Regions from separate parts of the Paenibacillus sp. RC334 genome, predicted to be linked through region 2. Evidence: riboswitches for the same ligand, from Rfam matches in the RefSeq annotation. Region 2 holds a riboswitch; the other holds the start of a gene.
The links. A riboswitch is a leader RNA that binds a small molecule or an ion and turns the genes downstream of it on or off. The one in region 2 is predicted to bind S-adenosylmethionine.
Positions count from the first base shown of each region.

Region 1: another riboswitch for S-adenosylmethionine. It lies ahead of metA (homoserine O-acetyltransferase MetA); the one in region 2 lies ahead of QMK20_RS21165 (methionine ABC transporter ATP-binding protein).

Region 1 covers NZ_CP125370.1:1,594,198-1,610,601, reverse strand. The annotation lists gene mqnC (cyclic dehypoxanthinyl futalosine synthase) at 177-1,310, opposite strand; partial or broken gene QMK20_RS07590 (trans-sulfuration enzyme family protein) at 1,719-2,898, opposite strand; partial or broken gene QMK20_RS07585 (PLP-dependent transferase) at 2,895-4,080, opposite strand; gene metA (homoserine O-acetyltransferase MetA) at 4,206-5,123, opposite strand; SAM riboswitch class I at 5,245-5,370, opposite strand; gene corA (magnesium/cobalt transporter CorA) at 5,924-6,859, shown strand; gene QMK20_RS07570 (HRDC domain-containing protein) at 6,939-7,952, opposite strand; gene QMK20_RS07565 (ROK family protein) at 8,119-8,997, opposite strand; gene QMK20_RS07560 (5'-3' exonuclease) at 9,165-10,061, opposite strand; gene QMK20_RS07555 (arsenate reductase family protein) at 10,137-10,502, opposite strand; gene QMK20_RS07550 (RluA family pseudouridine synthase) at 10,505-11,467, opposite strand; gene QMK20_RS07545 (cob(I)yrinic acid a,c-diamide adenosyltransferase) at 11,489-12,052, opposite strand; gene QMK20_RS07540 (hypothetical protein) at 12,071-12,643, opposite strand; gene QMK20_RS07535 (aspartyl-phosphate phosphatase Spo0E family protein) at 12,746-12,952, opposite strand; gene QMK20_RS07530 (aminotransferase class I/II-fold pyridoxal phosphate-dependent enzyme) at 13,067-14,278, opposite strand; gene QMK20_RS07525 (Lrp/AsnC family transcriptional regulator) at 14,291-14,791, opposite strand; gene QMK20_RS07520 (spore coat protein) at 14,936-15,322, opposite strand; gene QMK20_RS07515 (hypothetical protein) at 15,357-15,593, opposite strand; gene QMK20_RS07510 (NAD(P)/FAD-dependent oxidoreductase) at 16,028-16,404, shown strand, end outside.
Region 2 covers NZ_CP125370.1:4,601,407-4,617,810, forward strand. The annotation lists partial or broken gene QMK20_RS27750 (SDR family oxidoreductase) at 1-70, opposite strand, end outside; gene QMK20_RS21155 (MetQ/NlpA family ABC transporter substrate-binding protein) at 266-1,108, opposite strand; gene QMK20_RS21160 (methionine ABC transporter permease) at 1,184-1,852, opposite strand; gene QMK20_RS21165 (methionine ABC transporter ATP-binding protein) at 1,849-2,871, opposite strand; SAM riboswitch class I at 2,984-3,123, opposite strand; gene QMK20_RS21170 (Cthe_2314 family HEPN domain-containing protein) at 3,255-3,974, opposite strand; gene QMK20_RS21175 (UbiD family decarboxylase) at 4,028-5,794, opposite strand; gene QMK20_RS21180 (COX15/CtaA family protein) at 5,925-6,857, opposite strand; gene QMK20_RS21185 (thioredoxin family protein) at 7,072-7,416, opposite strand; gene QMK20_RS21190 (DUF2515 family protein) at 7,636-8,925, shown strand; gene QMK20_RS21195 (putative polysaccharide biosynthesis protein) at 8,954-10,588, opposite strand; gene QMK20_RS21200 (DUF456 domain-containing protein) at 10,720-11,199, opposite strand; gene QMK20_RS21205 (Cof-type HAD-IIB family hydrolase) at 11,254-12,003, opposite strand; gene QMK20_RS21210 (peptidoglycan D,D-transpeptidase FtsI family protein) at 12,086-14,164, opposite strand; gene QMK20_RS21215 (peptidoglycan D,D-transpeptidase FtsI family protein) at 14,345-16,404, opposite strand, start outside.

The DNA.
Region 1 (16,404 bases), 3.0 Mb from region 2:
CTAGAGCGTTTCTCCAAACTTTAAGCAGCCAAATCATGATGGAAACCAACGTCAAAAAAACTTGTCTATCATTAATCCTTACATTTGGATTAATGATAGACAAGTTTTGTGTTACTATCGCAAAATAACAGGTTATATGCTCCATTATGTGTTAATTTAGTTATGGTGTGTTTGTCTTAATTTTGCATAATAAAGTCATGTTCAATACTGCTGGCACCGTCAAAGGTTCGAATAATATCATAGCGGGTATTGCGTTGTGCCGGAACATGACCCGTTTCGCGGATCAGCTGTAAAATGGATTCGATGTTGACTTTGTACGTTGCGCCTGCGGCGGAAACGACGTTTTCCTCAATCATGGTACTACCGAAGTCGTCACAACCGTAATACAGTGATTTTTTACCGATCTCTGGTCCCATCGTTACCCATGAAGACTGAATATGTTTGATGTTATCCAGTACAAGGCGGCTGATTGCGACAGTCTTCAAATATTCCTCTGGCGTCTGGCGTTCCTTTTTCAGGTTCGTATTATCCGGTTGGAAGGTCCATGGAATAAAGGCCAGGAAGCCTTCGGAATCATATTTGTTTTCAATGCATTCGTCCTGAGCATCACGAACACGCAATAAATGCAGTGCACGCTCCTCCATCAACTCGCCAAAGCCGATAACCATCGTGGCCGTCGTGTTCATACCCACCTTGTGAGCGGTCTGCATCACGTCCATCCAATCACGCCAAGAGCCTTTGAGACGGCTGATTTTGCGGCGTGTGCGGTCATCTAAAATTTCTCCGCCCCCGCCTGGCAGGGAATCCAATCCTGCTTCATGAATGGCTCGAATCGTATCTTCCATGGACAAGCCGGATTTTTCCTTCATCTTATGAATTTCAGCTGGCGAGAAGGAGTGCATCGTAATATCGGGAAAACGCTCCTTGATCGCTTTGAGCAAATCGGTATAGTAACTGAACGGCAGATTAGGATTCACACCGCCTTGCATCAGAATCTCAGTGCCGCCTACATCCTGGGTTTCCTTGATTTTCTGGAAAATCACTTCATCGGGCAGGACATAGCCTTCATCTGAACCCGGTCTGCGGTAAAAAGCGCAAAAGCGGCAATATACGTCACAGACGTTCGTATAGTTAATATTTCGTCCGATGACGAAGGTTTTGATCGGATCAGGATGCATACGGTTCATCACTTTGTTCGCCGCGTGACCGATTTTTTCTACTTCGTCTGACTCGAACAAAGCAACGGTGTCCTCTAAATTCAGGCGTTCGCCGCGTAGGGCTTTATCTAAAATATGGTCGATTACACTCATGGTGTATCCTCCTTCGCTTTCACAGGGGGACGAAATGAAAGACAGGACTTATGAACGAGAATGATTTCACAAACCTGCGTTCGAACCCTGTCGTATTATATGTGTTCATGACTGGCTTTGTATTTGTCTGTGCTATATAGCATAGTAAAACCTAATGATAATACTAACATATCTTTAGGTAAGGAACCATACTTATTCCCGTTTCTTTCTGCTTTCTACCCAGGGGATGATGCGACGAACAAGCTATAATTCTACGGTACATTATCCCATGGAAAGGGAAGATGGGGTTGTGCAACAGCGTTCATATTGCCCTCCGCCATGTCGCGCCTACACAAAGCAGCAAGCTTCCCACTACACAGAAGCTTGCTGCTTTTTTAGATTTTATGTTTATTATGCCGTGTTTTTGTTTTAGCGAAGAGCCTCATTCAGATCATTGATCAGATCGTCAATATCTTCCAGGCCTACGGAGAAACGCAGCAGACCGTCCGTGATTCCCCGCTCCAGACGTACACTATGCGGCATTGCAGCATGTGACATCATTGCCGGATACGACAAAATACTTTCTACAGCTCCCAGGCTCACCGCCACAATCGGAATTTGTACGCGATTGAGTACCTCTTTTGCACGCTCACCGGAACCTACATCAAACGAGATAACCGCACCGTATCCACTGGATTGGCTTTCATGTACGGCACGCCCCGGATGATTTTCCAGACCCGGATAGTATACCGCCTCAATGTCACTTCGCTCGTTCAGCCAATTGGGCCAGCTTCGCTGCACTCTTTTCGCTGTGAGCCATACGTGCTTCCAGTGTCTTCATCCCGCGCATAAGCAACCACGACTCCTGTGGGGCCAATACGGTTCCAAGTCCGTTTTGAAGCTGCTTGATTTGTCTGCCCAACGACTCCGTACGTGCTACCGCAAGACCTGCCAATACATCGCTGTGGCCGCCGAGAAATTTGGTTGCGCTGTGCAACACAATATCGACACCCTGCTCAATTGGACGTTGATAATATGGCGTCATAAAGGTGTTATCCAGCAGTGTCAGCAGCCCTTTATCCTGTGCCCAAGCTGTTATCCCTGCCACATCGGTGATTTTGAGCGTTGGATTGGAGGGCGTCTCCATGTACACTGCCTTCGTATTTTCCTGCAATGCTTCTTTCACAAGGTTGATGTCTGTCATATCGACGAAGGTGGTTTCGATATTCATCCGTTTTAAAATAGAAGTCAGCAGGCGGTAGGTCCCTCCATATACATCTTCCGAAACAATGACATGGTCCCCAGCGGACAACAGCATAAACGTACTGGATATAGCCGCCATGCCCGATGCAAAGGCAAAACCTCTCGCTCCACCTTCCAGTAAGGCGATGTAGTCCTCCAAAGCTTGCCGTGTCGGGTTGCCGGAACGGCTGTAGTCATGCAGCGGAGGATTGAAAATATCGTGATGGTGAAAGGTGGACGCCTGATAAATCGGTACGCTCGACGCACCCGTAACACTATCGATTTCAGAGCCAAAATGTAGCAGCTTGGTAGCAAATTTCCGTTCTTTTTCCGACTCTTGCCCGATTTTCCGCACGTCCTCAATCATTGCTGTTGTCCTCCTTCGATTTCCTGACGTGCCGCCTCCAACGCTGAACGCAAATCTTCAATTAAATCATCCGTATGTTCAATGCCGACGGAGAAGCGCAGCAACCGATCATCTACTCCCACTGCATCCCGAATCTCAGCCGGTATATCGGCATGTGTCTGCACAGCAGGATAAGTCATTAACGATTCCACACCGCCCAGACTTTCTGCAAAAGCAATAAGCTTAATGTTTCGAAGCAATGGCTCCACATAACGGGCATCTTTTACTTTAAAAGAGAAAATACCTGTGTTGCCGCTGGATTGTTTATTTTGAATTTCACGACCAGGATGACCCTCAAGCCCCGGATAAAACACCTCAGCCACCGCCGGATGCGTCAGCAGATAATTGGGCCAGCACCGTCGCATTGTGCTCATGCCGATCCATACGCAGCGCCAATGTTTTCATGCCCTTCATCAACTGGTAGCTATCGCTCGGAGAAAGTACAGCACCAATGGAATTATGAAGGAAGGAAATTTCGGCTGACAGCTCCTTACCCTTGGTTACAATCAAGCCTGCCAGCACATCGTTGTGTCCGCCCAGATACTTGGTTGCGCTATGTACCACAATATCGGCACCCAGTTCCAAAGGACGCTGGAAATACGGTGTTAACAGCGTATTATCTACAATGGTAAGCAACTGACGTTGTGATGCCCATTCGGCTACAGCGCGAATATCCGTAATCATCATTAATGGATTCGTAGGCGTTTCAATGAATACCGCTTTGGTATTCGGTCGACATGACTGCTCGATGGCTTCAAGATCGTTCGTATCCACATAGCTCGCCGTCACGCCGAATCTGGATAAAATACGTTCCAGCAAACGATACGTGCCTCCATATAGATCCAGCGATACAATCAGATGATCTCCTTGTCCAAACAGGGCAAATACCGTTTGCAGCGCCGCCATACCTGAACTGCATGCAAAGCCTGCATCACCGGATTCCAGTGTAGCGGACGCCTCTTCCAGCACCTTACGTGTCGGATTGATCGTTCGAATGTAATCAAATCCTGTGCTTTGACCCAAACGGGGATGGCGAAACGCCGTAGATTGATAAATCGGAAAATTCACTGCTCCGGTTACCGGCTCTTCGATTGAACCAATTTGTGCTAATCTGCTTTCGATTTTCCACTGTTTCTCACTCATATGAATCCTCCTGTTCATTTCCACAATAGGTACTGTAACATATGCTGCAAAATTGGATTATCACATCTATACTGCTGCGCTGCTGCAAGGTGGTACTGCGTAGATATAAACGTTAAGCCCCTTTTTTAAATCTGGGGCCCGATATCGAAAGGGGTTTCTTGGTATACATAATAGTTGAGCCAATTTGAAAATAATAAATTGGCATGCGCACGCCAGGTTGAGGGCGGTGTACGCTCAGGGTCATTGTTGGGAAAATAATTTTTCGGTACTTCAATATCCATCCCTTTGGCGACATCACGATCATATTCCCATTTCAGGGAAAGTGGATCGTATTCGGAATGCCCAGTCACAAAGATTTGTTTGCCATCACGCGTAGCTACCAGATACACTCCGGCTTCCTCAGATTCGGATAAAAGCTCCAGTTCGGCAATATGCTCAATATCTTCGCGCCGAACCTCTGTATGCCGGGAATGAGGTGCATAAAACAATTCATCAAAACCGCGTAGCAATTTCACTTTAGGTTTAATAACGCTATGTGAAAACACGCCAAAACATTTGTAATCAAGTCCGTATTTAGGAACATCGAAATGATGGTACAGACCCGCCTGTGAAGCCCAACAGATATGCATGGTCGAAGTTACATTCGTTTTCGTCCATTCAAAAATTTGCCGGATTTCCTCCCAGTAGTTCACATCTTCAAACTCAAGCTGTTCAACGGGTGCTCCCGTAATAACCATACCGTCAAAACGGCTGTTTCTGATCTCGTCAAAGGTTTTATAAAACATGTTCAAATATTCCTGCGATGTATTTTTAGATACATGCGACTTCATGTGCACCAGCGTAACGTCCACTTGAAGCGGGGTATTGCCGACCAGACGCAACAGTTGGGTTTCCGTTGTCTCTTTGGTAGGCATCAAATTCAAAATGGCGATGCGCAACGGACGAATATCCTGATGATAGGCCAGGCTTTCATCCATTACGAAAATATTTTCGCCCTCCAGCACTTCCTTGGCAGGTAGTGTATCCGGAATTTTAATCGGCATGTAAATTCACTCCTTGTTCGGTGAAGTTTTTTGCGAAAATCGTCATGTTGAGATGCCGGGCATATAATAAAAAGACCTTCCTCGGTTACGAGAAAGGTCATATTTGTATCCATATGCGCCTCTCTCATCTGTCAGGGCATCGCTCTTTGTAAAAAGCGCGCGTCCTGCAAGAATTAGCACCGTGCGATTAAAATCGCCGGTTGCCGGGTATCATCGGGCTAGTCCCTCCACCTGCTCTTGATAAGATTTCGCTATATTCATTTTGGGTTCATAAAAAGTTCTTGTTGTTCACTTTAATGCATCCGCTGGGCTTCGTCAAGATGGGACTTGTAATTTTCCACCCCTGCATTCACATTTCGTCTTACATTTCCATATGTTAAATCATACATTACCCCATCGCCGAAGCTCTTGTCACTCCTGTTGATTTAGCCCATGATTTTGCGCTTGAAAGGCTGTAGGCCGAGCGTTATACTATACAAGTGCTATAGGCGAAAATATAAAGCAGTGGTGCAGATTTAGAGTGCTTTCTGCGATACTGTGGCAACCTAAAAAGAACATTTGTGAGGTGAATCCGGAATGGAAGGCGACCCGAGTCCGAATAGGCGGCGATCCCTGAACAACAGCATAGGAATGACTTCAGCTTGCCGAAAGACGGGACGCCAGGCTCTGCATGCTCCAAAAGCCTCTGGCTTTTGATGGGATGCCGCTTACCCGATCCGGCTAACTGGCTAACTGAGTCCATTCCTTATGCTTGAGATACACGTATTTTCCGTTACGACGGAGCATAAGGAGTGACATATATGAAAATCCGTTTGGTAAACAATGGGGTTTTTACCCCTGTCGAAGAAATTGAAATGGCGCTTACTCCGCCAGCAGAAGGCTTTTATTGGATTGATGCCGATGTTGATGATCTGGCAGTGCTCCAGCCTTTGTTCTCCATGCATGATCTCGCGGTAGAGGACTGTTTGAGTGAAGAAGAGCAGCGTCCAAAGATTGAAATTTACGAGAGCCATTATTTTATCGTTGTAAACAGTATTCGTTTTGATGATGAAGAAATATTTTTACGTGCTTTGAACATTTTCCTAGGCCGCCATTTTATCATTACGGTGACGAAGCAGAAAATCAATGAGCTACGTACCCTCAAGCCTATGCTATGGGAGCAGGAGGTTAGCCAGCCTGACCGTTTTATGTATCTGTTGATCGATTTGATTGTTGACAACTATTTTCTGGTTGGTGACCGGATTGAGGTTCGCATTGAAAAGCTGGAAGAAGACATTCTGATGCATACGAAAAAATCGCATTTGAATGAAATTATCGGCTTACGCAGTGAGATCCTGTGGCTGAAAAAAGTGCTTGGTCCACAAAAAGAAGTCATCAATACGTTGAACAAACGGGATTTACGGCTGATTGACGATCAATTGCAAAAATATTTCAGCGACATTTATGAAAATGCCGTGAAAATTTCGGAGACTTTCGAAACTTACCGCGATCTAATGGGTAACCTTCGAGAGGCTTATCAATCCAGTATCGCTAACCGTGCGAATGAAATCATGCGCGTGTTTACAGCGATTACAACCGTGTTTATGCCGTTGACTGTTATTACCGGAATTTATGGTATGAACTTTGATAATATGCCTGAGCTTCATACACGTTATGGTTATTTTGTCGTCATTGGTATTATGGTGGCGCTGGGTGTAAGCATGTTTTGTATTTTCCGCAAGAAGGACTGGGTTTGAAAAGAATCAGCGGCAGCCGTATCCTCACAGGATATAGCTGCTGCTTTTTTTGTGTGGTTATTTTTATATTTGCGCTATGTTATCCCGCATGTCGTTCTGATGCTACCTGATGACGAAAACGGATACGAATCAGACGCAGCCGCTCATAAACTTGATCCAATCCCTTTTCCGCAGCCTGTTCCTCACCATATACCCGCAGCATGACGGGCTTGAGCAGCGTATCCCCCAGTTCTTCATACGCAGACCAGATCGCCATCTGCTCTTCTTCAGATACGTTCACCAATTCCTGACGGATCAGTTTTTCCATATCGATTCCATCTCTATCCAAATGCTCTACTGCTTCAATCATTTCTCTACGATGTAACCCCGCCTTCAGTCCGATATGCTCCAATGTAAGACCGTCTGAAATACCTTCAATAATGGTTTTTGTCAGACTGAATTTATTCAGTTCCTGCTTATACTGGGTCTCTTTTTGCTTGTACAGCCATGATAAGAAAACTTCCTCATCCAGCGTCTCTGTTACCCAATTTAGCGGAAATGGCGTAGTCCGGTCATTTTGTGTCGTTATAGCCAGTAGCTCTGGCCCATATTGAGATATTTTACCTTGCCCCATCCCTGGTAGCTCCAGCAACTCCTCCTCGGTATGGGGAAGATAGACGCTAATCAACCGGAGCAGACGATTGGTAGCGATAAAATAAGGTGCCTTTCGCTCGGCAGCCGCCTTTTGCCGCCTCCACATCGTCAATTGCTCATACACATCATCACGCGGAAACAAATCACTATAGCAATACAGCTTTTGTAATGTTTGTCCACGTCCTGCTGCCCCTGCCCCTTCCTGCTCATGAAAAACACCATGGATTAAGGGTCTGTAGCCCTCTGCCATCTTCAGCGCCAGCTCATGGCGGTATACATGCAGCAACTCCTGCCACAAGCTGCCCTCATACCAAAGATCATCTGTACTTTCATCCAAGCTGTGTTGTGTGCTCCATCCTGCACTCCATACCCCATCATGTTGACCAATCCATACCTGGGCAAATAGCTCATGGCCCTGTTCATTCCGTTTGGACAAGCGGTTTAAAAATACAATTTCCATGCTTTTTTCCTCCATGCTTATAATTGGGTTACAGTCCGGTACAACGCCAAACGCAAAAAAAGCACCTATCCCGCGTATTCGCAAGAAAGGTGCTTCCCTTTTTGAGCCGTACTATACTGTTGCCTATATGATAACCGTACCTCGGATCGCCGTCAACCCAAAATTATCATTTGTTCAGCTTTTCCTTTGCCAAGGCAAGAGCACCGCACAATCCGGCATTGTCTCCCAAGCCTGGGGCCACGATATATTGATCAATTTCTGTAGTCAGACTCCGATGCTGTACGTATCCGTTCAACAGTTTTTGAAGCTCGGCGCGAACGAGTGGGAACAGTTGCTCCTGCTTCATCACTCCGCCGCCCATAATAATTTTTTGCGGTGAAAGAATCAATACATAGCTCATCAAAGCCTGTGCCAAATAATAAGCTTCCATCTCCCATGCCGGGTGATCCACAGAAAGCTCATGGCCTTTGACCTTCCATCTTTTTTCAAGTGCAGGACCCGCAGCCAGCCCTTCCAGACAATCTCCGTGATAAGGACATGTCCCTTCATAGGTATCTTCCGGATGACGACGCACCAGAATATGGCCCATTTCAGGATGGGACAGTCCATGAATCAGCTTTCCACCGACCTGAGCACCCGCTCCGATACCTGTACCTATCGTAATATAGAGACAGCTATCCAGTCCCTTAGCCGCCCCCCAGATGGATTCGCCCAATGCTGCACCGTTCACATCCGTGTCAAATCCCATAGGTACGTCAAAATGCTCTTTCAGTTTGCCGATCAGGTTATAATTGCCCCAATGCGGCTTTGGCGTTGTTGTAATATAGCCATATGTATCACTGCCTTCGATAGGATCAATCGGCCCAAACGACCCTACACCCAGCGCTTCAATGCCCTTCCCTTCAAAAAATGCAACGACATTCGCCATCGTTTCTGCTGGCGTGGCTGTCGGAAAGCTCGCGCGTTCCAGCACCTCTCCCTGTTCGTTGCCAATTCCACATACAAATTTGGTACCGCCTGCCTCAATTGCTCCCAATACTGTCATAGCTGCTGTTGTCCCCTCTCAGTCATGATCCTATTCTCTCTACCCTATATTCGCCTGAAACGTATCCAAGGTCAATCCCCTTAAAAGGACACTAACGCACAAGCGCCAGCATCCTCATATGTGTAATGAGAGCTCCGGGTTGTACTTGTGAAGCCAAGCTGGCTTCGTTATGATCCAGTTGCCACACCCATTAACGTACACAAGCTTTTCATTTCAAGCTCCTCAAACTTGTCTACAATTTGTACATGATCCAGTGTCAGCAGACAGCTGTCCAGTTCGCATGCTACAGGTACACCACAGTGAATTTCAGCCAACTTACGTGACAAATGCAGCATATCCAGATCACTCTCAATCTTTTTGCGCACCGCCGGCGTCAATTGATCCAGATTCTCCAGAATACCTTCAATGGAGTCATATTCCTGTACCAGCTTGAGTGCCGTCTTCTCACCAATGCCTCGTACTCCCGGGTAATTGTCGCTTGCATCCCCCATTAGGCCCTTGAGGTCCACGACTTGGCGAGGTTTGAGTCCTTTTTCAGACAGCAGCGTTTCCGGGGTATACACCATATAATTGCCGTGGCCTTTTTTCATAATAATGACCCGTGTCCGCTCATCCACCAATTGGAGTAAATCGTGATCTCCGGAGAGAATCATTACATCCATGTCCTCAGTCTGCGTATAAAGGCGTGCCAGCGTACCGATACAATCATCCGCTTCAAAGCCTGCCGCTCCAATGTTAGGAATGCCGAGGCTGTCCGTCACTTCACGGATCAATGTAAATTGGGGAATCAAATCATCTGGCGCGTCAGCCCGATTCCCCTTGTACGCAGCAAAATGCTCCCCGCGAAACGTCGTTCCTCCCATATCCCAGCAGCATACGACATGCGTTGGATTATATGTTTGTACCGCATCCCAAAAATATCGAATAAAACCATATATGGCGTTCGTTGGCACTCCGGCCTTTGTACGCCTTATATAACCGTTTGCAGCAGTTGCATAATAAGCGCGGAATAACAGAGCCATGCCGTCAACCAGCATTATGGATTGTTCTTTACGTTGTGTCACAGATTGTATTGCTCCCATTCATGATATTATTATTTAACCCCAACAGTATAACATATCACGGAGCCGAATTGGACGTTATTGAGCGCCCCATGCTTCCTCAAATGTTTCCTCTTTGAAGCCTACCGTTACTTTGTTCCCGTCTGTTACAATCGGGCGCTTGATCAATCTTCCATTCGAGGATAAAAGCGAGATTTGTTCTTCACGGCTCATGTCTGCCAACTTGTCCTTTAGCTTTAGATCCTTATAAGCCTCACCGCTCGTATTGAAAAACTTTTTCAGCTCCAGTCCACTTTTGCTGATTAAATCAGCTAATTCCTCCGGGCTGGGAGGTTGTTCAAAAATAGGAACCAATTCCGTTTCATGTTCCTTGCTTTGCAGCCATTTCACTGCATTGCGGCAAGTGCTGCATTTAGAGTACTGGTATACTTTCAACTGGCTCATTGTTATGCTAACCCTCCATTTTGATTTCTTAACAGCTCTTGCAACTTGGCCATATCGTCCGGCCAAGGAGCGCAAAACGTCAGCTGCTCTCCGGTCACAGGATGCACCAAGGACAGCTCTGAGGCATGCAATGCCTGTCGGGGCATCTGGGCATCCAGCTGATCATAGCGCTCACGTTGTGCAGCGTCATCAGGCGTATTTCGGTACATTTTATCTCCAATCAACGGACATCCGATAGAAGTCATGTGTACCCGGATTTGGTGCGTACGCCCGGATTCCAGCTTAATCCCGATGCGGCTCCCCTCATTCCAGGCTTCCTCCAGCTTATACAGTGTAAGGGCCGGATAACCATCAGGGGTCACCATGCGCAAATGTGGATCATCCGGATTACGGTCAATCGGCCCATCCACCCTGCCTGTCTGTGGATCAGGGCAACCGTGCACCAGGGCAGTGTAACGCTTATCCACCGTTCCCATAATCATTTGCTCTGAAATATGCTGGTGTACATATGGATTTTTAGCCACCACAAGAACGCCAGTCGTCTCCTGATCCAGACGATGAACGGGGCGAAACCGGAACAGCTCACCTTTGGCCTGCCAATAATGCACAATCCCATTAGCCAGTGTTCCCGTGTAATGACCGTGAGTAGGATGGACAATCATACCCGCCGCCTTGTTGACAACCAATAAATGCTCATCCTCAAACAAAATGTCAAAAGGAATCGGTTCAGGCAAAATATCATCAGAACGCTCTCGCTCCATACGAATTTCCACCCGATCCCCGGACTGTACCTTTACACTGATATACACTCGTGTTCCGTTCAGCATAATGCCTTGTTCCGTCAGCTTGAGTTTGGATATCAGCTTGCGTGAAACATTCATACGTTTTTGCAAAATGGTCTTCAACAGCATTCCCTCCTCCTCAGGAGGGATCGTATACACGATAGGTTCATAGTACAAGCTCATCACAAATTCCCGGTTGCCTCCTTATTTGCGGAACACTTTTTTGCTGCGCACATATTCGACATCCGGCACCCCTTGACGTACATTCGCGGTGCGGGCCACGACGAAGAAATAATCGGACAGACGGTTCAAATACCGACGTACCGCAGGATTGATTTCCGTATGCTTGCCCAGTGTGACAGCACGACGTTCCGCTCGGCGGCAAACCGTACGACAAACATGAAGCGCTGAGGACAACGTGCTGCCTCCCGGAATAATAAAACGCTCGACCTTCGGATTTTCCTCCTGACATGCATCAATCCAGCCTTCCAGCCGCTCTGCCAGCTCATCCTTCACCTTGTATTTGCTTTCGTTGATTTTGACAAACGCCAAATCCGAACCGCAATCAAACAGTTCCTGCTGTACTTCCTCCAATTGGGTCCGAATATCTGCAAACTTTTCCCCTTCGGCAAAGCTGATCGCTTGACCTACAAAGCTGTTCAGTTCGTCAATCGTACCGTATGCCTCCACACGGTCATCATCCTTGGCCACCCGACCGCCGATCACCGAGGTTTGTCCCTCATCACCTGTTCTTGTATAAATCCCCATGGTATCTCATCCCCTCTATCATTCCGTCAGTGCTTTTAATACCTTAATGGCTTCTTCCTTATTACTCGTACGCGGTGGCACGGTAGCAAATAATGTTTTGGAGTTATATTTTACATCCTTGAACATCTTCATCTGCTCCACCGGAATCCCGAACAAATGAGTTTCCTTGATCATATCTGTTCCTTTTTCCCCCTGCTCCTTCTCCTTAAATACGCCGCCCTCGAACACACCCCGAGCATACGTTTTCTTGTCAAAAGCATCGTCTAAAGGCAAATTCGAACCATTCTGTCCATACAACTTCATATCCTCTTCCGGCAAAATAAACAGGTCGTTTTCCCCGGCCGCATATTCAACGACCAGTTTCTGCTGGTTATACAATGGGCTAACTGCAAGCTCGATGGTTGGAGCCTGTTCGCCCAGTTTATCCTTAAGCTTTTGCGCCAGCTCATCACGAATAATTGAAGCATCCCCTTGCTTATCCATGATAAAAATGGTGAAACTGTCCTTGTCCCGCCCCCCGCATCCCGCCAACAGCACGAGTGCCAGCATTCCGATAATCCATGGCGACAGCCTTTTCAGCCCTGCTCTCATATGTACGCCCCCTCTTCCATGCCACTAATATATCATAAGTTGTGAACGCAAAAAAAGAAGGCCCTGCGGCCTTCTCTATACGTACGGCTTGGCTTCACACGGTTACACCTTGCATTCCGTACCGTACAGCTTCATGTATTCGTTAATTTTCAAATCGAGCTTGCAACTGATCTCAATGACAAGATCAGAGGTGAAGGACTTCTCTTCCTGAAACGTCCGCATCATCTCATTGCGCAGGAACAAAATTTCATCTTCCAGGGAAATGTCGTATCCTATTGAACCCGATGAATTATATCCAACATATGACATGATCATTCCTCCTGCAATTGAAAAATTGAACTTCCTGCTTTCGATTTTACATTATAGCATATAAATTTAGAAATAAAATACTTTTTTCTATGAATTACCCATAAAAAAATAATTTTAACCTTCTTTTCTTACTTTTTCTACAAAATGACCAATACGATCCAATGCTTCTGTCAGTTGAGACACAGAGGTCGCATATGAGCAACGAAGGTATCCTTCGCCCCCCAAACCGAATACGTTCCCCGGCACCGCCGCAACCTTGGCCTCTGCCAAAAGACGCTGCGCAAACTCATCCGAGCTCAGCCCTGTGCTTTGAATACTTGGGAAAACATAAAAAGCCCCTCTCGGTTCGTGGCATTCCAGACCAATTTCCCGGAACCCCTCAACCATCAGACGGCGACGCTGATTGTAAGCTTCCACCATGCGATCCTTCTCGCCCAAACCATTGCGTAGACCCTCAAGAGCCGCAACCTGACCCATCGAAGGCGCACACATCACGGTATACTGGTGGATTTTAAGCATAGCGGCAATTAAATCAGGGTGCCCGCATGTATATCCAATACGCCAGCCCGTCATGGCGAAGGCTTTGGAAAAACCGCTGACGAGAATGGTACGATCCATCATGCCTGGCATAGCCGCGAAGCTAACATGCTTCTCACCATAGTTCAACTCTGCATAAATTTCATCAGAAATGACGATCAAATCATGCTTTTCTACAACTTTCGCAATCGGAAGCCAATCCTCATAGGTCATGGTCGCCCCGGTTGGATTGCTCGGATAGCATAATATCAGCACTTTGGATTTAGGTGTGATTTTAGCCTCCAGCGCCTCTGCTGTCAGCTTGAATTCATCCTTGGCGAAGGTTTCAATCCCTACGGGAATACCGCCGCCAATCGAAGTGATCGGAGAATACGAAATGTAGCATGGCTCAGGAACCAGAATTTCGTCGCCAGGTACAATTAACGCACGCAAAGCCAGGTCAATCGCTTCGCTGCCGCCCACCGTCACGATGATTTCACTTTTTGGATCATAGCGGACTGCAAATTGCTCATCCAGATATTCACTAATCGCCTCACGCAGTTCAGGCGTCCCCGCGTTGGAAGTATAGCTGGTAAAACCCCGCTCCAATGAGTAGACGCAGGCTTCCCGCATATGCCAAGGGGTTGTAAAATCCGGTTCGCCTACCCCCAGAGTAATAATATCCTTGTTGCCGCCCACCAGATCAAAAAACTTACGAATGCCCGAGGATGGAATCTCGCGCACCAATGGAGACAAATACGAGCTCATGGCTTTGTTACTGTCAGTCAATGCTTCAGGTTTGATATTCATCATGATCTTCCTTTACGGCGAAATCATCAGACGATTATCTTCCTGATGATCTTCGAAGATAATTCCGTCCTGTTTGTATTTTTTGAGCGTAAAATTGGTCTTGGTAGACAGGACCGAATCAATAGGCGACAGCTTTTCCGACACAAAGTTCGCTACCTCGCGAAGATTGCGTCCTTCTACTTCCACTAACAAGTCGTATGCACCAGACATGAGATATACCGATTTAACTTGTGGATACAAATAAATCCGTTCAGCGATGCCTTCAAATCCTCTTCCCCGCTCCGGTGTAATTTGCACCTCAATTAAAGCAGTAACCTTTTCGTCGTCAACTTTATCCCAATTAACCACAGCGGCGTATTTGACGATCACATGCTGGTCTTCAAGCTCTTTAATCGCGGTACATACATCCTGTTCGGCAACTCCCAGCAAGGTAGCAAGCAGAGTCGGCGTCCTTCTTGCATCTTCTTTTAACAATTCCAGCACTTTTAATTTCAAATCATTCAGTTCTGTCATTCTACATAAGGCCTCCATCAAAAGAGATTACTATACATCATACAATACGTGCTTTAAACCTGCAAAGAAAAACCGCCCGCCCCGGTGAACCCGGCAGACGGACGGCTTGTTATGAGAAAAAGCTTCAAAAGCGGAGTGCCCCGTTTACATATAGTAAGGGTTGTTTTGGTGAGAAGGCTGGCCCTGTTGATGCATAGGCTGGCTATACACTCCCGCGGAGGACGATTTTTGCTGAATGAACTGCTGGCATTCCTGTTGGGTTTTTCGGGCTTCCTGAATCTGTTTGTCCAAATCGGTGCGCAACGCTTTGGTCGTGGTGGAGTACATGTTGTTCTGACTCATCAAACGGTACAAATCACCTTGCAGACGCAGTGTATCGCTCGTAAGGTCGGTGAAAAGCTGGCGCACAGACGGACAATTGGATTCAGTTGTCGCCGTTGTATATTCTCCCACAGTGCGTTTCATATCGGCAAGAATGGTATAGAGCAAATCTTCTTCGGGCATAAATGACGTATTGTTCTGTGAAAACATCGTGATATTACCTCCTTTGTTGGTTAATCCATAGTTACTGCTGCGGTTGCATAGGGGCAATCTGCTGGTGCTGTTGAAGGGCATTTGAAAGCAGATTCAGGTGGTGCTCATGAGTTCTCGCGAATTGCAGACAAGCTTGCTGAATGGCAGGATGCTGAACGGATGCTGCCGTTGCCGCACATTGCTTGAGCAGCAGTTCTTCATTGGAAATGGAGTCCACGATGTACTCCAGTTCTTTGCCAGTCAAAGGTTGCATGTTCGTAGATTGCATGGTCTGTGCCTCCTTAAATGTTTTGTTGCACGCTGGTTAGCTTGTCCGTTTGGCGGAATTATATGTATATGTGAAGAGGAGCGGAGTTTATCGAAATTTGACGATTTAGTGAAGTACGGTTCCTGAGGAGGACGCTACGCGATCCATTTGATCTTACGATCGCTGTTGCCTCGGGATTCTTTGGATTTTATAAAATATTTAGAGGTAAGAATTCCATGGCAAAGGCGAACGCTGTCGCTTCTTCAGATTCAAATGAATCGCTTCGCTGCTTTTGGCGGAAACGCCCACCACTAAGGCGCGCCAAAGATTTCGATAAGACTCCCCTTTGGGGTGGGAAGTGAAGGGTATTAAAATATGAGAAGCCTGATGGCTTCTCGGAACTACTTTAAATAACTACACACACATTGGATATTGCTTATAGGGAGTGTTTTGTTATGGATTTGATTAGTGGGAATACGTATTGGCCTAGCACCCTGGAGCACAAACTGGATTTTCCTTCTTTAACAGAAGATTTGACTTGTGATGTGCTTATCGTCGGGGGTGGGATGGGTGGGTCAATCTGTGCCCGACTGCTGGGAGAACGACAGGTGGATACAGTGGTCATTGACAAGCGTAAGCTGGCGCACGGAAGTTCTTCGGCCAATACCGGATTGCTGCAATATAGCAATGATAAGACGCTGACTTCTTTTATCAACACTTTTGGCGAAGCTAATGGGGTGCTGTTTTATCGGATGTGCAAGGATGCTCTGGATCAGTTGGAAAAGCTGGCCAGCACAGTGGACATCGACCCGTCCTTTATCCGGCGCAGCAG
Region 2 (16,404 bases):
CTTCCGTTTGGCTATGCACATAGTTTAGTGCAATGTCACAGCCTTCATCAGCCAGGCGCAGAGCGGTCATTTTACCTAATCCTTTGGCACTGCCCGTTATAAGCGCGACTTTGTGTCTCAACAGTTTTCCTCCTCTTCACAGAGAACGGTCACCCCCAAGTATAAAATATTTACGCTTCGCCTACAACTCCAAGCAAAAAGAAACCCCAAATCCTCTTGTTCAAGAGAATTCGGGGTTGGGGTTCAAAGCGTTCTTGTGTCCAGCTTAAAATGCCGGGATAATCGCGCCTTGGTATTTGTCTTCGATGAATTTTTTAGTTTCCGGGGATTGCAACGCTTTGATCAGCTTTTGAATCGCTTCGGAATCCTTATTATCCGGACGTGCTACCAGAACGTTAGCATATGGAGAATCTTTATCTTCCAATGCCAGTGCATCCTTCGTCGGGTTTAGCTTCGCTTCCAGAGCATAGTTCGTGTTGATCAGAGCAATGTCGACTTCAGGCAACTGACGTGGCAGCATAGCCGCTTCCAGCTCCTTGAATTTCAGGTTTTTCGGGTTTTCTGTAATATCTTTTACTGTAGCTTCAATGTTGCTTGCGTCTTTCAGCTTGATCAGACCTTGTTTCTCCAACAACAACAATGCACGACCTCCATTGGTTGCATCGTTCGGGATGGCTACGGTAGCACCGTCCGGAATTTCATCAAGCTTTTTATATTTTTGGGAGTAGATACCGAATGGCTCCAGATGAACCGCGCCTACAGATACCAGGTCCATTTTGCGCTCTTTGTTCATAACATCCATGTATGGTACATGTTGATAGAAGTTAGCATCCAGTTGCTTGTCGAACAATTGTACGTTCGGTTGTACGTAGTCGTTAAACTGAACGACTTGAAGACGAACGCCCTCTTTTTCCAACTGAGGCTTGATCGCTTCTAAAATTTCCGCATGTGGCACAGGAGAAGCGCCAACTTTCAGCTCGACTTCACGTGGTGACCCGCCTGTATTTTGGGTCGCATTGTTTGTATCGGATGTTGTGCTTTTCGTGCCGCAAGCAGCCAATACCGCAATTAATGTCAAGCTTAATACGGCCAATACCCATTTTTTCATGTTATTACCCCTCCAATGAATTGTGATGTTCAGGATTCAGACGCCCTGATCAATAAGGATTTCTATATGGTTTCCCTATTTTCGAGTATAATGCCGCACCAGACGGTCTCCCGCCATTTGCAGCAATTGCACCAATACGACCATCAGTATGACCGCAACGATCATTACAGCCGTTTCATAACGGTAGTATCCGTAGTTGATAGCTAGTGTACCCAAACCACCGCCCCCGATCATACCGGACATTGCTGTATAGGATACGAGCGTAACGACGGTAATCGTTAATGCGGCGAGCAGACCCGGCAGTGCCTCACGCAACAGCACCCGCCTAATAATCTGACCTGTAGAGGCGCCCATGGCTTGTGCAGCCTCGATGACACCCTTGTCTACTTCGCGCAATGACGTCTCTACGAGACGGGCGAAGAATGGCGCAGCGCCAATGACCAGCGGTGGAATCGTACCCAGTACTCCCGTGGAAGTCCCCACCAACGACCGTGTAAAAGGAATCAGTGCAACAATCAAAATAATAAACGGTACGGAACGCAAAATGTTTACGATAAAGGAAAGTACAACGTACATCACCTTCATCAGACTCCATGAAGAGCGGCTTGCCAGAAATAATAAAATCCCGAGCGGTAAACCAATAATAAGGGTGAACAACGCAGATGCACCGAGCATCTGGAGTGTCTCTAATGTAGAGTTACCTAGTTCTTCCCAACTCACTTGCGAAAAATCAAGTTCACTCATTGTCCGATCACCTCCACATCAAGTCCCTGACCGGACACTTCGCGCAGCGTATGCTCAATATCCTCCTGATTTCCTTCAAAACGGACGATAAGCTGTCCATAGGGTACATTTTTAATCGTGGAGATGGTTCCCTGCAAGATCGCAAAATCAACGCCGGTGCTGCGGGCCGTTCGTGACAGAATCGCATCGTATGTCTTGCTGCCCAAAAACGAAATCCGTACAACATGGGCCGATTCGCCGCCTCCTGCTGCTGCAATCGCTGCTTGCAGCTCCTCGGGATGCTCAGACTCCCGCTGGATAAAGTCCTTGGTCACCTGATGCTGCGGCTTGAGGAATACTTCTGCCACCGGACCTTGCTCCACGATGTCGCCCTGATGAATGACGCCGACACGATCACAGATGCTTTGAATGACATGCATTTCATGCGTAATCAGCACGATGGTCAAATTAAAGCGCTGGTTAATGTCTAACAGCAATTTCAGGATGGACCCTGTCGTCTGTGGATCAAGCGCCGAGGTCGCCTCGTCGCACAGCAGTACATGAGGATCACTGGCAAGCGCCCGTGCAATACCTACCCGCTGCTTCTGTCCGCCCGAAAGCTGTGACGGATATTTTTCGCTGTGCTCTTCCAGACCCACCAGTTCCAGCAGTTCACGAACCTTCTGGTCCAGCTTCTGCTTGGGCGTGTTCACCAGACGCAACGGAAAGGCAATATTGTCATATACCGTCGCCGAGGATAACAAATTAAAATGCTGAAAGATCATTCCGATTTTACGACGCTGTTTCTGTAACTGGGATTGGCTTACCGTGGCGAGATTCACGCCATCTACCCATACCTCGCCCGAGGTCGGACGTTCCAATAAATTAATACAGCGGATCAGCGTACTTTTTCCCGCTCCGGAATGACCGATGACTCCAAATATTTCACCACGCTCTATGGAAAGATTCAAACCGGACAGCGCACTAACGCGTCGGCTGCCTTTGCCATAATGCTTGGTTAATTGTTTAAGCTCTATCAACGTGCTGCGACCCCCTTCACTCTTCCTTACCCTTTTAAGCGACGTTCATCTCTATGATGATACAAAAAGAGCCCCTTTCACAGAATGAAAAGGGCCCCGCTATGCGAACCTTTTCTCATCTGTCAAAACCGCTATAACTCTAGCGGTTTTGTAGGAATTAGCACCATCATGTCCCCTCCCGGTGTGTTACACCGGGAAAGAACGGGTTGCCGGGCTTCATCGGGCCAGTCCCTCCACCTCTCTGGATAAGAAAAATATGTTAAACTCCAGCTTTAGCTGTCCGTTAAGTTTATATTTAAAATCATAATTCAAGCATTTTTCTGAAACTAGATTTCAGTATAGATAGTTTACATAGCTTTGTCAAAGGATATTTTCTCACATAATTATGGGCGAGCTTCCCGGTTCTCCCATTGTTTCACCGTATAACGAAAGACAGTTGTCAAGGAACGGTTCACCATCTCCAGGCCTTGCTTCAAATCCTCCAGGTGATGATCCAAATCCTCCAGTTGTATCTTGCCGTACAAAGCACGATGCCGTTGCCAGAGATCATCCTGCATTTCCGTATTCATATAGTGTATTTCCGTGTTACGCCGCTTGCGCAGCCGATTGATCGCGTCAGTGTATGAGTCCTTGATATCATTCAGATCGTCGGTCATTACAGGATGCATTTTCAAATACCTGAATTGCCGTAGCACGGTAAAATAAGAATAATGCGGCTTATACTCGCCTGTTTTCAGATCATACAAATCATTGAGCCAGTTCCCGAGCTTATCCAAAATGGAAAATACCCTCACAAACCCATCCTTATAAAAGAATACGTACAACGCATAATCCGATTTTTCATTAACACTCATATCCTCGGCATATCCGGCTTTGACTTTCGTTCGGAAAAAGGCGGCAGCATGATGGCTCTGCTCCAGCTCATCCAAAGATGACATCAGGCCGCGTGTCAAAATATCCGCCTTGCGAAAAGCATGAGTCGGATCTCCACTGGCCTGAATTTGCCGCTCCAGCAGTTTCAGCATGTCTGACATGCTGTTCATAGCATCCAGCAGGATGCCCTTGTTCACACGTGGCGGCTCGCCTAGCAGCTTGCGTATCATGCTCACGCCTCCTTTTATGAATGTAAAATCCGGTTGTTGGGTTGGCTAGGGCGTCAAGCGAAATAACTCGTCCACCGTTGGTCTACAAGCTTAACAATATCCTCGCGCGGCAGCACTTCATCCGGGTAGCCCGGCTTCATACGAGCATCCACTACAATTGGCAGCTTGTAGTTCAAATGATGCAAACGGACCTCGCTGTCTGCATACATATCCGTAGCCGGGTTAAACCGCGTAAACACCGTCCACAGGAATGATGCTTGTGAGCGAACGACTTCCTTGGCATCATCTACAATAAAGACAAGTGGCCATTCCTGCTCACCCGCAGCCAAACGCTCCAGTACCCGCGCCGCCAACTCAGGCTCCTGCTCAAAGGACGCACCGGATACGACGAGACAGCCTCCGCAATACGGCTCAATCTCGCGAATACCCGGCAGGTCGCCTCCTTCATAGGCTCGAGGCAGTTCACGTATAGGCTCACCTACACCCATCAGGATCGCTTTACTGCCGTGATTCAGCTTACGGCCCGTATAATCAAGTGTATCGTGAGACGTATGATTGAAAATAAACAAATCTGTCGCCGGATTAAATCTCTCCAGAATGGTTTCCAGCAGCAGGTTAAAGTCGGATAAATCAATGACCCGATCCGTGAGCATCAGGAATTTGGTTAACGACAATTGGCCCTGTCCCAAAATGGTAAAGCCTGAGACCAGTGCTTCACGGGAATAGCTTTCACGCACAACTGCCGCTGCCAATGCATGTACGCCCGTTTCTGCGTAAGCCCACAGCGACTTGACGGAAGGCATCACAAGCGGATAGGCAGGTGACAGCAGACGTTGTAAAAATTCTCCGAGATAGTAATCCTCCTGCCGTGGTTTGCCTACAATGGTCGCTGGATAAATGGCATCCTTGCGGTGGTACATATGCTTGACATGAAATACAGGGAAATCATGCTGTAAGGAGTAGTAGCCAAAATGATCTCCAAACGGTCCTTCCGGACGGCGTTCATGAGGCGGCACGTAGCCGCTGATTGCAAATTCGGCCTCTGCCGGAATCCGGTGACCGCCGAGCGGGTCCTCCGTCATCGGCAGCTTGCCGCCCATAATGAGCGAGGCAAGCAGCAATTCAGGCAGATTTTCCGGTGCCGGAGCAATCGCGGACGCAATCAGGGCTGGTGGCCCGCCGATAATAACTGTCGTCGGCAAGGGCTCATTACGCAGCTCAGCTTCATGATAATGAAAGCCGCCGCCTTTATGAATTTGCCAATGAATCCCGGTCGTCTGATCATCATAAATCTGGATACGGTACATGCCCAAATTATGATCCTTGGACTGACCCGGCTTCTCGGTATATACGAGCGGAAGCGTGATAAACGGCCCCCCGTCGTCCTGCCAACTCGTCACTCTTGGGAGTGGAGCCAGCGGAGCATCCGTACGGCGAACTCCCAATACAGGAGCCTCGCTATGAGATACCGTTTTCAGTCCTACTTTTAGCATGTCCTTAATCAGCCCACGTTCATTCCACAATGCCTTGGGTGTAGGTGGAAGCAATGTTTTGGTCGCCCCTACAATCGCATCCATCAATTGCTCCGGGCGAGGGCCAAAGGCCATGTCCACACGACGGTTTGTGCCAAACAGATTGCTGGCTACAGGGAACGGGGTACCTTTTACATTGGTGAACAGCAATGCCGGTCCCTCTTCCTCAATAACTCTCCGATGAATCTCGGCCAGCTCCAAATAAGGATCGACGGGTGCTTCTATAATTTGAAGATTATTTTCTTTACGCAGCGCTTCAATAAATTGGCGCAAATTCTGGTAGATCAACTGGACGATTCCTCCTAAGCAAATCAAGCCCTCGAGAAACTCGCGGGCCTGGTTTGTTTCTTATATGCTATTATACGTGCTTCAACGCCACTTGGGCAAAATATCCGTTTCACCAACCATACATGACTACTTAAGTGCGCTGTGAATGCGTCCGAACGATGTTGCGATCCGGTGACAATTGCCACACACGGTAGCTCATGTAGCACAAAATGGAGAACAGTGTTGCAATGGCCAGCATGTGTGCCAGTACCACAAACATGTAAATTTCCGGTCTGGTGACGTACAACAGGCTAATGCCAATAACAACCTGAAGCATAATCAATACCACCGCAACGACACCCAGTATACGTATATCCCGATGATTTGGGTGATAGCGATAAGAATAGTGCCCCACAGCCAAAATGACCACGAACAGCAGTCCCGATGAAAGCTGGTGAAGCAACAACGGAGATATAATACCGCCGAGATTTACAACTTTTTGAATTACCGAGTGACTGAGCAGTGCGCCCGAGTATACCGCAATATACGTATAGATCGTCGACAACCATATAAAATTACGAAAGCCCCTGTTGACAGGCACGGTGGCCAAACGCGGGTTGAAGCGCGAATCCGCATGTTCCTTCCAGGCTCCCAATGTCATCATAGTCGCGCTGGCAAAGGCGATCAGGGCAAAGCCAAAATGCAGCGCCATGACCGGAGCGGATTGGGAGAAGACCACAGCCAAGGCCCCCATCGCTCCTTGTATAATGACAAATACTAGCGTCAACAACGAGAACAGCTGCAAATCCTTCCGATGCTTCATATACAGCAGAAAGCCAACAAAAGAGGCGATAGAAAGCAGACCGGCCATCGTGCTGACGGAGCGGTGAGTAAACTCAATAATGGATGCGACCGTATGTGCCGGAACCAGCTTACCATTACAAAGCGGGAACTCCCGACCGCAACCCAGTCCCGAATCGGTCCGCGTCACGACACCTCCGCCAAAGGTAGCCAAAAACATGACAATACATGTTACGAGTGCAAGCCACTTTAATATTCTAATTTTGTTGTTCAACGAACTCACCATATCCTTCCAGATAAAATATTTATTATCCTTATATGTTGTGAAATGATCACTTAAAATAATTATAACTGATATATCGTTCCTTGACATACGCGCTTTGTTGACAAAATGTGAACGTGTCCCGTTAGAAAGCCGCCCCCTTTGGAAGGAAGCGGCTCTCTGAATACCCTTATGAATAATTTCCCTCGGAACCCTCATACCAGCATAACATCAATTATTTAGCCAAGCTGGCGTGTACTTCCACAGCCCGGTCCAAAAACTGCTCGATTTCCTCACGGGATTTACGCAATCTGTTCACCAGACGCACCAGCTCGCGGCCTTCACTGTAAGCGATAAAGCTGGGAATACCCAGTACATTTTGCTCCTGGCTAACGCTCTCCGCCTGCTCTACATCAATCTCAATTAATGTAAGCTTGTCTGCATATTGCTGCTCCACATCAGGCATAAACGGATCAATGAAATGGCAATCCCCGCACCAGTCCGCCTTAAACACAGCCACCGTTACGCCAGAAGCGGATATTGCCTTATTAAAGTCTTCATGAGAGACGATCTTTTGCATGGATGAGTCCTCCTTCAATTCTGTTTGTATAAAAGAGCTTGTGCTCTCTATTGTAACGCCAAGTGGCGCTTTTGCACACTCCCCTATTATTCTCGTATCACCGATTGGAAGCCCTGCCATCGAGACATACTAATCATATAACTTAAGAACACACTTTGAGCATCCCCGTATACTTAACGGGTACGGAGTGTTCTCATCATTGAAAGGAGGTTATCAAGTATGTCTCTCACCGAATGGTTCCATGTGGCATCACGTCAGCTACAGGGTGGGCTAAAGCTGCTCGGTTCCGTACCACGTGTTGCGGAGGAAGCGTGGGAAGGCAAGCGGGCGGCCTGGACCGAGTCCCGCAAACTGCGCTATCCGCTACGTGAGTTACCATGGGATTATCATACCGCACAGACCGCCATGGATGAAGCCGAAGCGCTGATGCTGGTAAATGGACCTGCATCCCGTCCCTCTTCTCTGAATATGCCCTTATGTGAAACGGACTGCGAGCTGGTCGAGCGGATCAAGAACGATACGGCACAAGAGAATCGCAGCAACATCACCCGTACAGCCGCTTACCTGGAGTGCTATCATGGCTACCCCGAGTTGCATTGGGCGCTGCTGGCTCACCTGGTTTCTCGCAATGGTGGCTATAACATGACCGATTTGAAGGGCGGTCTGATCGACAGTCTGTTCGGCGAACAAGAGAAGGAATGGTTATATCGGCTGCTGGAGCGCTGCAATGCCCTTATTTTTCAGGACGCCTACCCGCAGCTGCAGCTATACATGCACAGCCGTCATTTGGGCCGAAGCTGTTTTCATTTGCTGCCCCATTTTCATGTATCACCATTCATGAGACCCTTCTGGGAACGTTTCTGGGCTTGGCGGGACAGCTCTCTCTTAAGCGTAGCCCTCATCATCAATGAACAAAACTATATTGAAGGCCGGGTAGTGAAAGATCCATATTTCCAAAAATTTGTGACGCACAAACCAGGCTTTTATTTGCATGATTGGCTCCAGTTGAATCAGATCATATTTCCGCTCGGACTAAACGGGGGGCTCGCCGGACTTATAATGGAGCGCTTTGGCCATCTGGATGAACGGATTGGCTTTGGTAAAAGCCTGTATGCCATGCTGTTCGGACACCAGCAGGTGCTGGACCAAGTAACAGCATTCGCTACCAGGGTGCCCCACACTGGCTCACGCAGCGACTATTGGCCGGGACTGTTCACTCCGGACAAACAAAAAGCGCTGCGCTCCCCTGAAGAGAGTGCAGCGCTCCTGGCGCATGAATGGCTACCGCAAGGACAACGCCTGTACAGCCCCGAGCTGAACGCCGTCTGGTCGGATACCGCTTATGATCCGATCCCCCGTTACGACTGGTTTCAGGACGGATCCACACTTGGGCATCTCAGCGAACCAAAGCGACCGCTGTTATTTGCCATGCGGCATGAGCACCGCCATGGCATCCAAAAAACAGCGATGGCCCATGACGCTCATGCCAGCCTGCGGCCTTTCCACTAAAAAAGCTGGGGGGCTGCCTTTACTTCTTTTAGCCTCGTTGTCCTGTGGACTCACGCTGGAGACGCATCAGTGGACGCAGTACCTTTTGCAACACACGCGGGTAGTTACCCAGCTCGTCCCGGCGCAGTACGCGTAGTACGACCAACAGCACCAGATAGCATACCAGTACAGCCGCACCGGCAGTACAGCATGCGATGAAGAAGGCCACACGTGCAGGCATGATATGAACCAGCAGAATACAAGCCTCATTCACACCATATCCAATGACTCCCGAGAGCACGACTGCAGTCAGAAAGCCTGCCCAGCGACGGCCCATGATGGAGAAAGATACGATGCCTTTGAGCACACGCAAATTCAGCAGCGTAATCACGAGGAAACATAATCCGGTTGCGGCAATGATGCCGTAAATTCCAAGCCAGCCAGCCAGCAGCCAGCTCGCCAGAAACTTAACCACGATACCGACCATAACATTAACCATTGAAATACGTGGTTTGCCCATACCGATCAGAATTGAGTTGGAGGTCATCATCGTGATCTGGAATATCGTTCCGAGTGTCAGAACAGCGATAATCCCGCTGCCTCCAAGCGAGCTAAACAGTAAACCATTGATGGAATAGGCGGTTACACACAAGGCCAGCACAATCGGCATTCCGGTCAAAATAGAGATACGCAAGGCCAGCGTCATCTGATTTTGCAAATGCTGTTCATCCTTGCGGGCAAAGGCTGCCGAAATGATCGGAATGAGCGATTGACTGAGCGCGATAGCCAAAATCGGCGGAATTCCCGCCACACTCTGCGCACGTGCTCCCAAATAACCCAACTGGGTCGTTGCCTGATCCAAGCCGATTTGGACGGATAACAGTCTGACCACAATCGACGTATCAATAAAGTTAACGGCCGGAACCGTCAAAGAAGACAATACAATTGGAATAGACAGCGTAAAAATGTCTTTGTAAATGCGCATCATCGGCAGTGCCGAGCTTTCCTCATGGAATTGCTCTTGTCGATCCTGACGATCCTGGCGACGCATTTTCACCGTGTAATACAGCATGACCGCCAGTGCGCCAATGCTTCCCATGACACCCCCGAACGATGCCCCGGCCGCAACCTCGCGATCTCCATAACCGAGCTTCAAAATAATAAAGGCGAGCAAAATAGCAGTAGCCACCCGTGCGACCTGCTCCACAATTTGTGAAATACCACCTGCGGTCATGTTACCTCGCCCCTGGAAGTACCCGCGCATCATGGCAATGGCGGGAAACAGCAGCAAGGCAGGTGCCAATGCCTGAATAGCCAAGGCCGACTGCGGAACTCCCGCCACATGCTCGGCAAAATAAGGCGCGCCAAAATACAGCACCACCGTAATGATAATGCCAGCCGCCGCCGCAAACAGCAACGCCGCATGGTACACACGTCGTGCTTCTGAAGGCCGATTCAGCGCATAACGCTCGGAGACCATTTTGCTCAACGTGCTTGGAATACCTGCTGTAGCCACCGTGAGCAACATCAAATAAGCATTGTTCGCAATCGTAAACGAGGCGTTCCCTACGGAACCAAGCAAATGCTCTAACGGAACTCGCTGCACCAGACCCAGCACTCTCGCCACCAAGGCGGCTGCGGCTAAAATAAGCGTGCCTCTAAGAAATGTTTCTTTATTGGACAAAATGCGTTCCCTTCTTTCTTGCTGTTGACACGCATGCAAAAGCTCCGCAAAGCAGTCATGGCCTGAGCCATCACCGGTGCGGAGCCGCATGTCGATTCTGTCTCTGCAAATCACAAGCCTAGGATGTTAAACTAAAACACCCAAATCAAGAATACAAGAATCATGACAAGCTGTAAAATTACTTTCATCACGGTGCTGGTAAACAGCCCTAATACAGAACCAAAGCCCACTTTAATCGCTCGATCCAGCGGGGCCTTGTTAATTAGTTCACCCAGCACAGCGCCAATAAACGGCCCTAGAATCAGACCAAATGCCGGAATAACAAAAGGGCCGATAATAATCCCGATGGTACTAAGGATCGTGGACAGACGCGAGCCGCCAAATCGTTTGACCCCCCACGCAGTGACGGCATAATCTGCAACAAATAGTGCAACGACGATAAGCGTCTGTATGATCCAAAACCATGCGTTATAAGGAGCAAACGAGAAAAACCAGCCGTACACAAAAAATGCAAAATAGATGGCGAGCGCCCCTGGCAATACGGGGTATACCGCCCCTGCCATGCCAACAATGAACAGCGCCACAATAATAATCCAGCCTACAACGTCCATTGGCTCCCTCCTTCTCGTCCAATTATTATCCTATATGCTTCATCATTCGTTCTCTTAGACAAGTACATAATCGCGGATAACTTCAACGATGCCATCTTCATTGTTCGAAGCTACGACCAGATCAGCCGCTTCTTTTACCGTATCCTGTGCATTACCCATCGCAACACCCAGTCCAACCGCTTGAATCACAGCCAAATCATTCAAACTATCCCCCACTGCAACTACCTGTTCCATTGTAATTCCAAGCAAATCGCATACTTCAGCAATCCCACTGGCCTTCGATATACCAGCCGGGTTGATTTCCAAGTTCGTCATGGATGAATTGGAAATTTCAAGTCCACCCATGTCCTGAAGCTTGAGCAAAATTTGATGACGAATTTCGTCATTTTCCGTATTATAACCAAATTTTAGCCATTCCTGTGTATCCAATGTATCCGGCCAACGATCTCTGTTAAATAATTCCTCAGTGGAGTATGCCCAGAACCAGGACCCGGTTTCTACAGCAATCCGGTGCATTTCCCGAACTAGCTCCTTATCAAGCAAATAACGGCGCCACAGTTCATGCGGGGATTTCCATACCTCGCTGCCGTTTACCGTTACCATAGGCGTATCCAGGCCGAGCTGTTGCCCGTAAGGCAAGGCATGCATCGCCGCCCGCCCGGTAGACAAGCACACGTGAATCCCCTCTTGAATCGCCTTGTTAATCCAGTTGATCGTTTCCAGCGTAATTTCATGATTGTCGTTCAATAAAGTTCCATCCATGTCGAGCGCAAGCAGCTTGTATTTATATCGGTTTTCTCCCATGGGTTCTCTTCCTCCTGTATGTCCCTTATGTCCAACGACATTTTACCATGAAAAAGAGAAGCCCACAAAAGAATTCAAGTCCTCATTTCGCTGCCTGCGGCTTTTTTGGTGTACCATCCAACCCGTAAACCTCGTCATAAGCTTCAAATATTTTACGTGCCACAGGCCCGGCGCTCGTCGAGCCAAAGCCCCCTTCAGGAATAATGACCGCGACGGCCAGCTTCGGATTTTGACGCGGAGCAAAAGCAATGAACACCCCGTTATCTTTAACCGCACGTCCCACCACCTGCTGAGAAGTCCCCGTTTTACGGGCATAATCATACGGAAACCCGTTAAATGCTTTAACATCCGTAGCCATACCGCGAATCACCGTATTCCAGTACGTATCTGAAAAAGCGACCTCATTCAGCACCTTGGGCTTGAACTCACGCACGAGGTTGCCCTGATCATCCACAATTTTACTGACCAAATGCGGCTGCATGCGCTTGCCCTTTGTTGCCAGTACAGTTGTATACTGGGCAAGCTGCATCGCCGTATATTTCCCCTGTTGACCAAAGGATGCCTGTACCAAGCGTGTCAGCGCACTTTCATGCTTGCTCGTATACTCAAGTCTGCCTGCCCACTCGCCCGGCAGATCGACTTCAGTCGGTACGCCTAATCCAAATTCTTTCATATACTTGTCCCATACATCAATGCCCTGATGCACCCCTGCATTACTTCCGTATTTGTCATACAGCGGCTTGCCAATCATATCCACCATGAAAGTATTCGACGAGAACTCAATTGCCTTGCTAGGTGTCAGAGGACCATATACATGTCCACTCGAATTACCGACCCGGCTTGATCGATTTTTACCATAGTATGCGCTCCCCGTATCCAGATAAGTTTGTCCGGGAGAAAATAAGTTTTCCTTCAACCCGATCAGCACGGTTAGGGGTTTAATGGTTGAACCCAGCAGCACCGAGGATTCTGGATGCGGACCCGCTTTTCCACTAGGTACGGATTTAATCGTTCCATTCCCCATTTTATGCTGAATTTCGTCATATACCGAAGGCGATGTACTTCCCGTTTTCCATACATTGGAGTCATAGTCCGGCATACTGGCCATCGCTACGACATTCCCTGTCTCGACCTCCATCGCTACAGCGAAGCCGGTAGTGGCATCGCCGTGGAGCTTACCCGATACCGGATGGGTATGAAGCCAACGAAGCTGATCAACAATCGCTTGTTCTGTTTTTTGCTGAATTTCCTTGTTAATGGTGGAATACAGATGGTATCCTTTTTTCGGAGGAGTAATGGATTCAATGCCTTCTGGCATGCTACGCGGATTTACCTCTATAGTTTTATAGCCGTTTTTTCCTCTCAGCTCATCCTGATACTGAAGCTCCAAGCCATCATATCCGACGGTCTCACTTTCCGAGTAAACCTGTTCGGGTCTTAGGACCTCCGAATTGGCTTGATATATCTCCTTGTATTTTGGCCGATTGGTACGTGCTCCTTTGAACTTGTACATATATCCAATCGTTTGCACCGCCACCCGATCCGGGTCATAATGGCGCACACTCTCCTCCACAACTTCTACTCCGGGAAACTCCTGCCGATGCTCCAGAAAATATGCGATTTCCTCCCGATTCAAGTCAGCTTTGACCAAGCGCGGAGTAAAGCCCCTGTATTGAGTGTAGTCCTTGTCCAGCCGTTCCTTAATTTTCTCTACATCAAGCTGCTCGCCCTCTGTACTTCCTAACTCATTCAGCTTGACAGCAAGCTTTTCAGCAAAAGTATTAAACTCGGGGAGCAGCTTTTTTCCCGGCTTACGGTCTTTTTCTGCTCGTTTGCTATAATCCTTGGGTAAGGTCACATACAGCGACTGTACCGGAGTTGAATACGCCAGCTTGACGAGACCCGTAGAGTCATAAATCGTGCCGCGTCTCGGGGCTAACGGGACATTTTTCGTATTTACGGATTGCTGCTGCTCCTTCAGCTCTGCCGATTGCACAAACTGTAAGACCGCTAGTCTGGTAAAGATAATGGCAAATAACACAAAAACACTGAAAAAAAGAAGATTAGTCCGAAAAACCGTCCGCTTTTTTTGTGCCTCTTCATTTTCTTCATGGCTTTTCTTTTTGAATGAAAACTTCTTATCCAAACTGCCTCTGTCCATATTAGCAGGTCATTACTCCTTTCACCGGGTTATCATATCCCTGATCCTACCATAATAGTGGTAAATAACGATGAATTTAGTAGTTACAATTTTGTAAGAAAACATATAAATATCATAAAAAAAGCTCCTCTCAGCACAAAGGCCAAGAAAAGCTTAAATAAAATTATACGTAGTACGTTATTATGGCTGTTTGATTGCATTGGAATTGGATGTTGTAGCATCCTTTTTCTTAGGTACTCCGTCCAATCCATAAACTTCATCATAGGCATCAAAGATTTTACGTGCCACAGGTCCAGCGCTCGTCGCGCCAAAACCTCCTTCGGGAATAATGACCGCTACGGCCAGCTTCGGATTCTTTCGTGGTGCAAATGCAATAAATACCCCGTTATCCTTCAGTTTCCCGCCTACGCTTTGCTGAGATGTACCTGTTTTGCGGGCGAAGTCATAAGGAAAACCATTAAATGCGCTGACATCTGTAGCCATCCCGCGTATAACTTCATTCCAGTAAGCATCCGGGAATTTCACTTCATTCAGCACCTTCGGCTTAATCGTTTGGACTACATTGCCGTTGGTATCTTTAATTTGACTGACCAAATGCGGCTCCATCCGTTTGCCCTTGGTAGCCAGCACGGCTGTATATTGTGCAAGCTGGAGCGTTGTATATTTCCCTTGCTGACCAAAAGAAGCATACGCCAACTTGGACAGTGACGACTCCTTGCTTCTAGGTCCATACTCTCTTAACCCAGGATATTCCATTGGCAAATCTACCCCCGTAGACACACCTAGTCCAAACTCCTTCATGTAACGGTCCCATACATTCACACCTTGATCTTCCTTGGCATTATTAATGTATTTGTTGTATAGTCTTTTGCCTACCATATCGACCATGAATGCATTCGAAGAATGTCGAATAGCAGATGCCGGGTCCAATCCGCCATACACATGACCCGAAGAGTTACGTACCCGAGACGAATTGTTACGTCCAAAATAAGCAGCACCCGTATCCTGATAATAGGACGATGTACTGAATAGACCTTCCTCTAAGCCCACCAACACAGATAGCGGTTTGATCGTGGAACCGAGCAATACAACCGACTCTGGATGTTGACCCGATTGACCGGAGCCGAAGGAGCGTATAGTACCATTCAAATATACATTTTGAATTTTCTTGTAGTTATCTGATGATATATTTCCGGTTTGCCAATAGTTCGCATCATAATCCGGCATACTGGCCATCGCCACTACATTCCCTGTATCCACTTCCATGGCTACAGCAAAGCCTGTCTTGGCATAAGGATGAGTCTTGCCAGATACAGCATGGGAATGCAACCATCTTAATTGATCCATAATGGCGGTTTCTGTTTTAATCTGAATCTCTTTGTTAATGGTGGAATAAATGTTGTTTCCCTTCTGCGGAGGAGTAACGGAATCTACACCCTCCGGCATATTACGCGGATCAATCGGGACCGTTTTGTAGCCATTTTTCCCTCGTAGCTGCTCCTGATATTGAAATTCCAGTCCATCAAAACCAACAGATTCGTTATCCATATAGATGAGTCCCGGATCATTTTCTGCTGACATGGATTTTTGAATGTCTTTATATTTTTTCAGGTTTTCACGGGCACTTTTATAGCTTTTAATGTAACCCACTGTTTGGACAGCCACCGTATCAGGATCATAATGGCGTACAGTTTCCTCAACAACATCTAACCCTGGAAACTCGCTTTTATGCTGCATGAAATAGGCAACTTCATCTTTATTAAGATTGGTTTTAATCAGGCGGGGCGTAAAACCGCTAAACCGTTGATAGTTCCGGTCCATAGCGTCCATAATTTGCTCTGCCGTCATTTTCGGCTCATCTTTATTGCCATATTGAGCAAATCGATTTGCCAGCTTTTGTGTCATCTTTTCCAGCTCAGGCAGCAGCTTTTTATCTGGATTACGCTTTTCTTCCACGCTGTCACTATAATTCTTGGAGAGCGTGATATACAGCGATTGTACAGGTGTAGAATACGCCAGTCTGTTCTGCCCGGTTGAATCATAAATTGTTCCGCGAATCGGCGTAAGCGGTACGTTTTGGGTAACATTACTGGCCTCCTGCTGCTTAAGCTGAGGGCCCTCCACAAATTGAAGTATCGCCAGTCTTACGATAATGACCGTAAATATAATGAACGAGCTGAAAAAGAACAGATTGATCCGGAAGCTGAATCTTTTTCGGTCGGACGTCTCGTTGTCTTTTC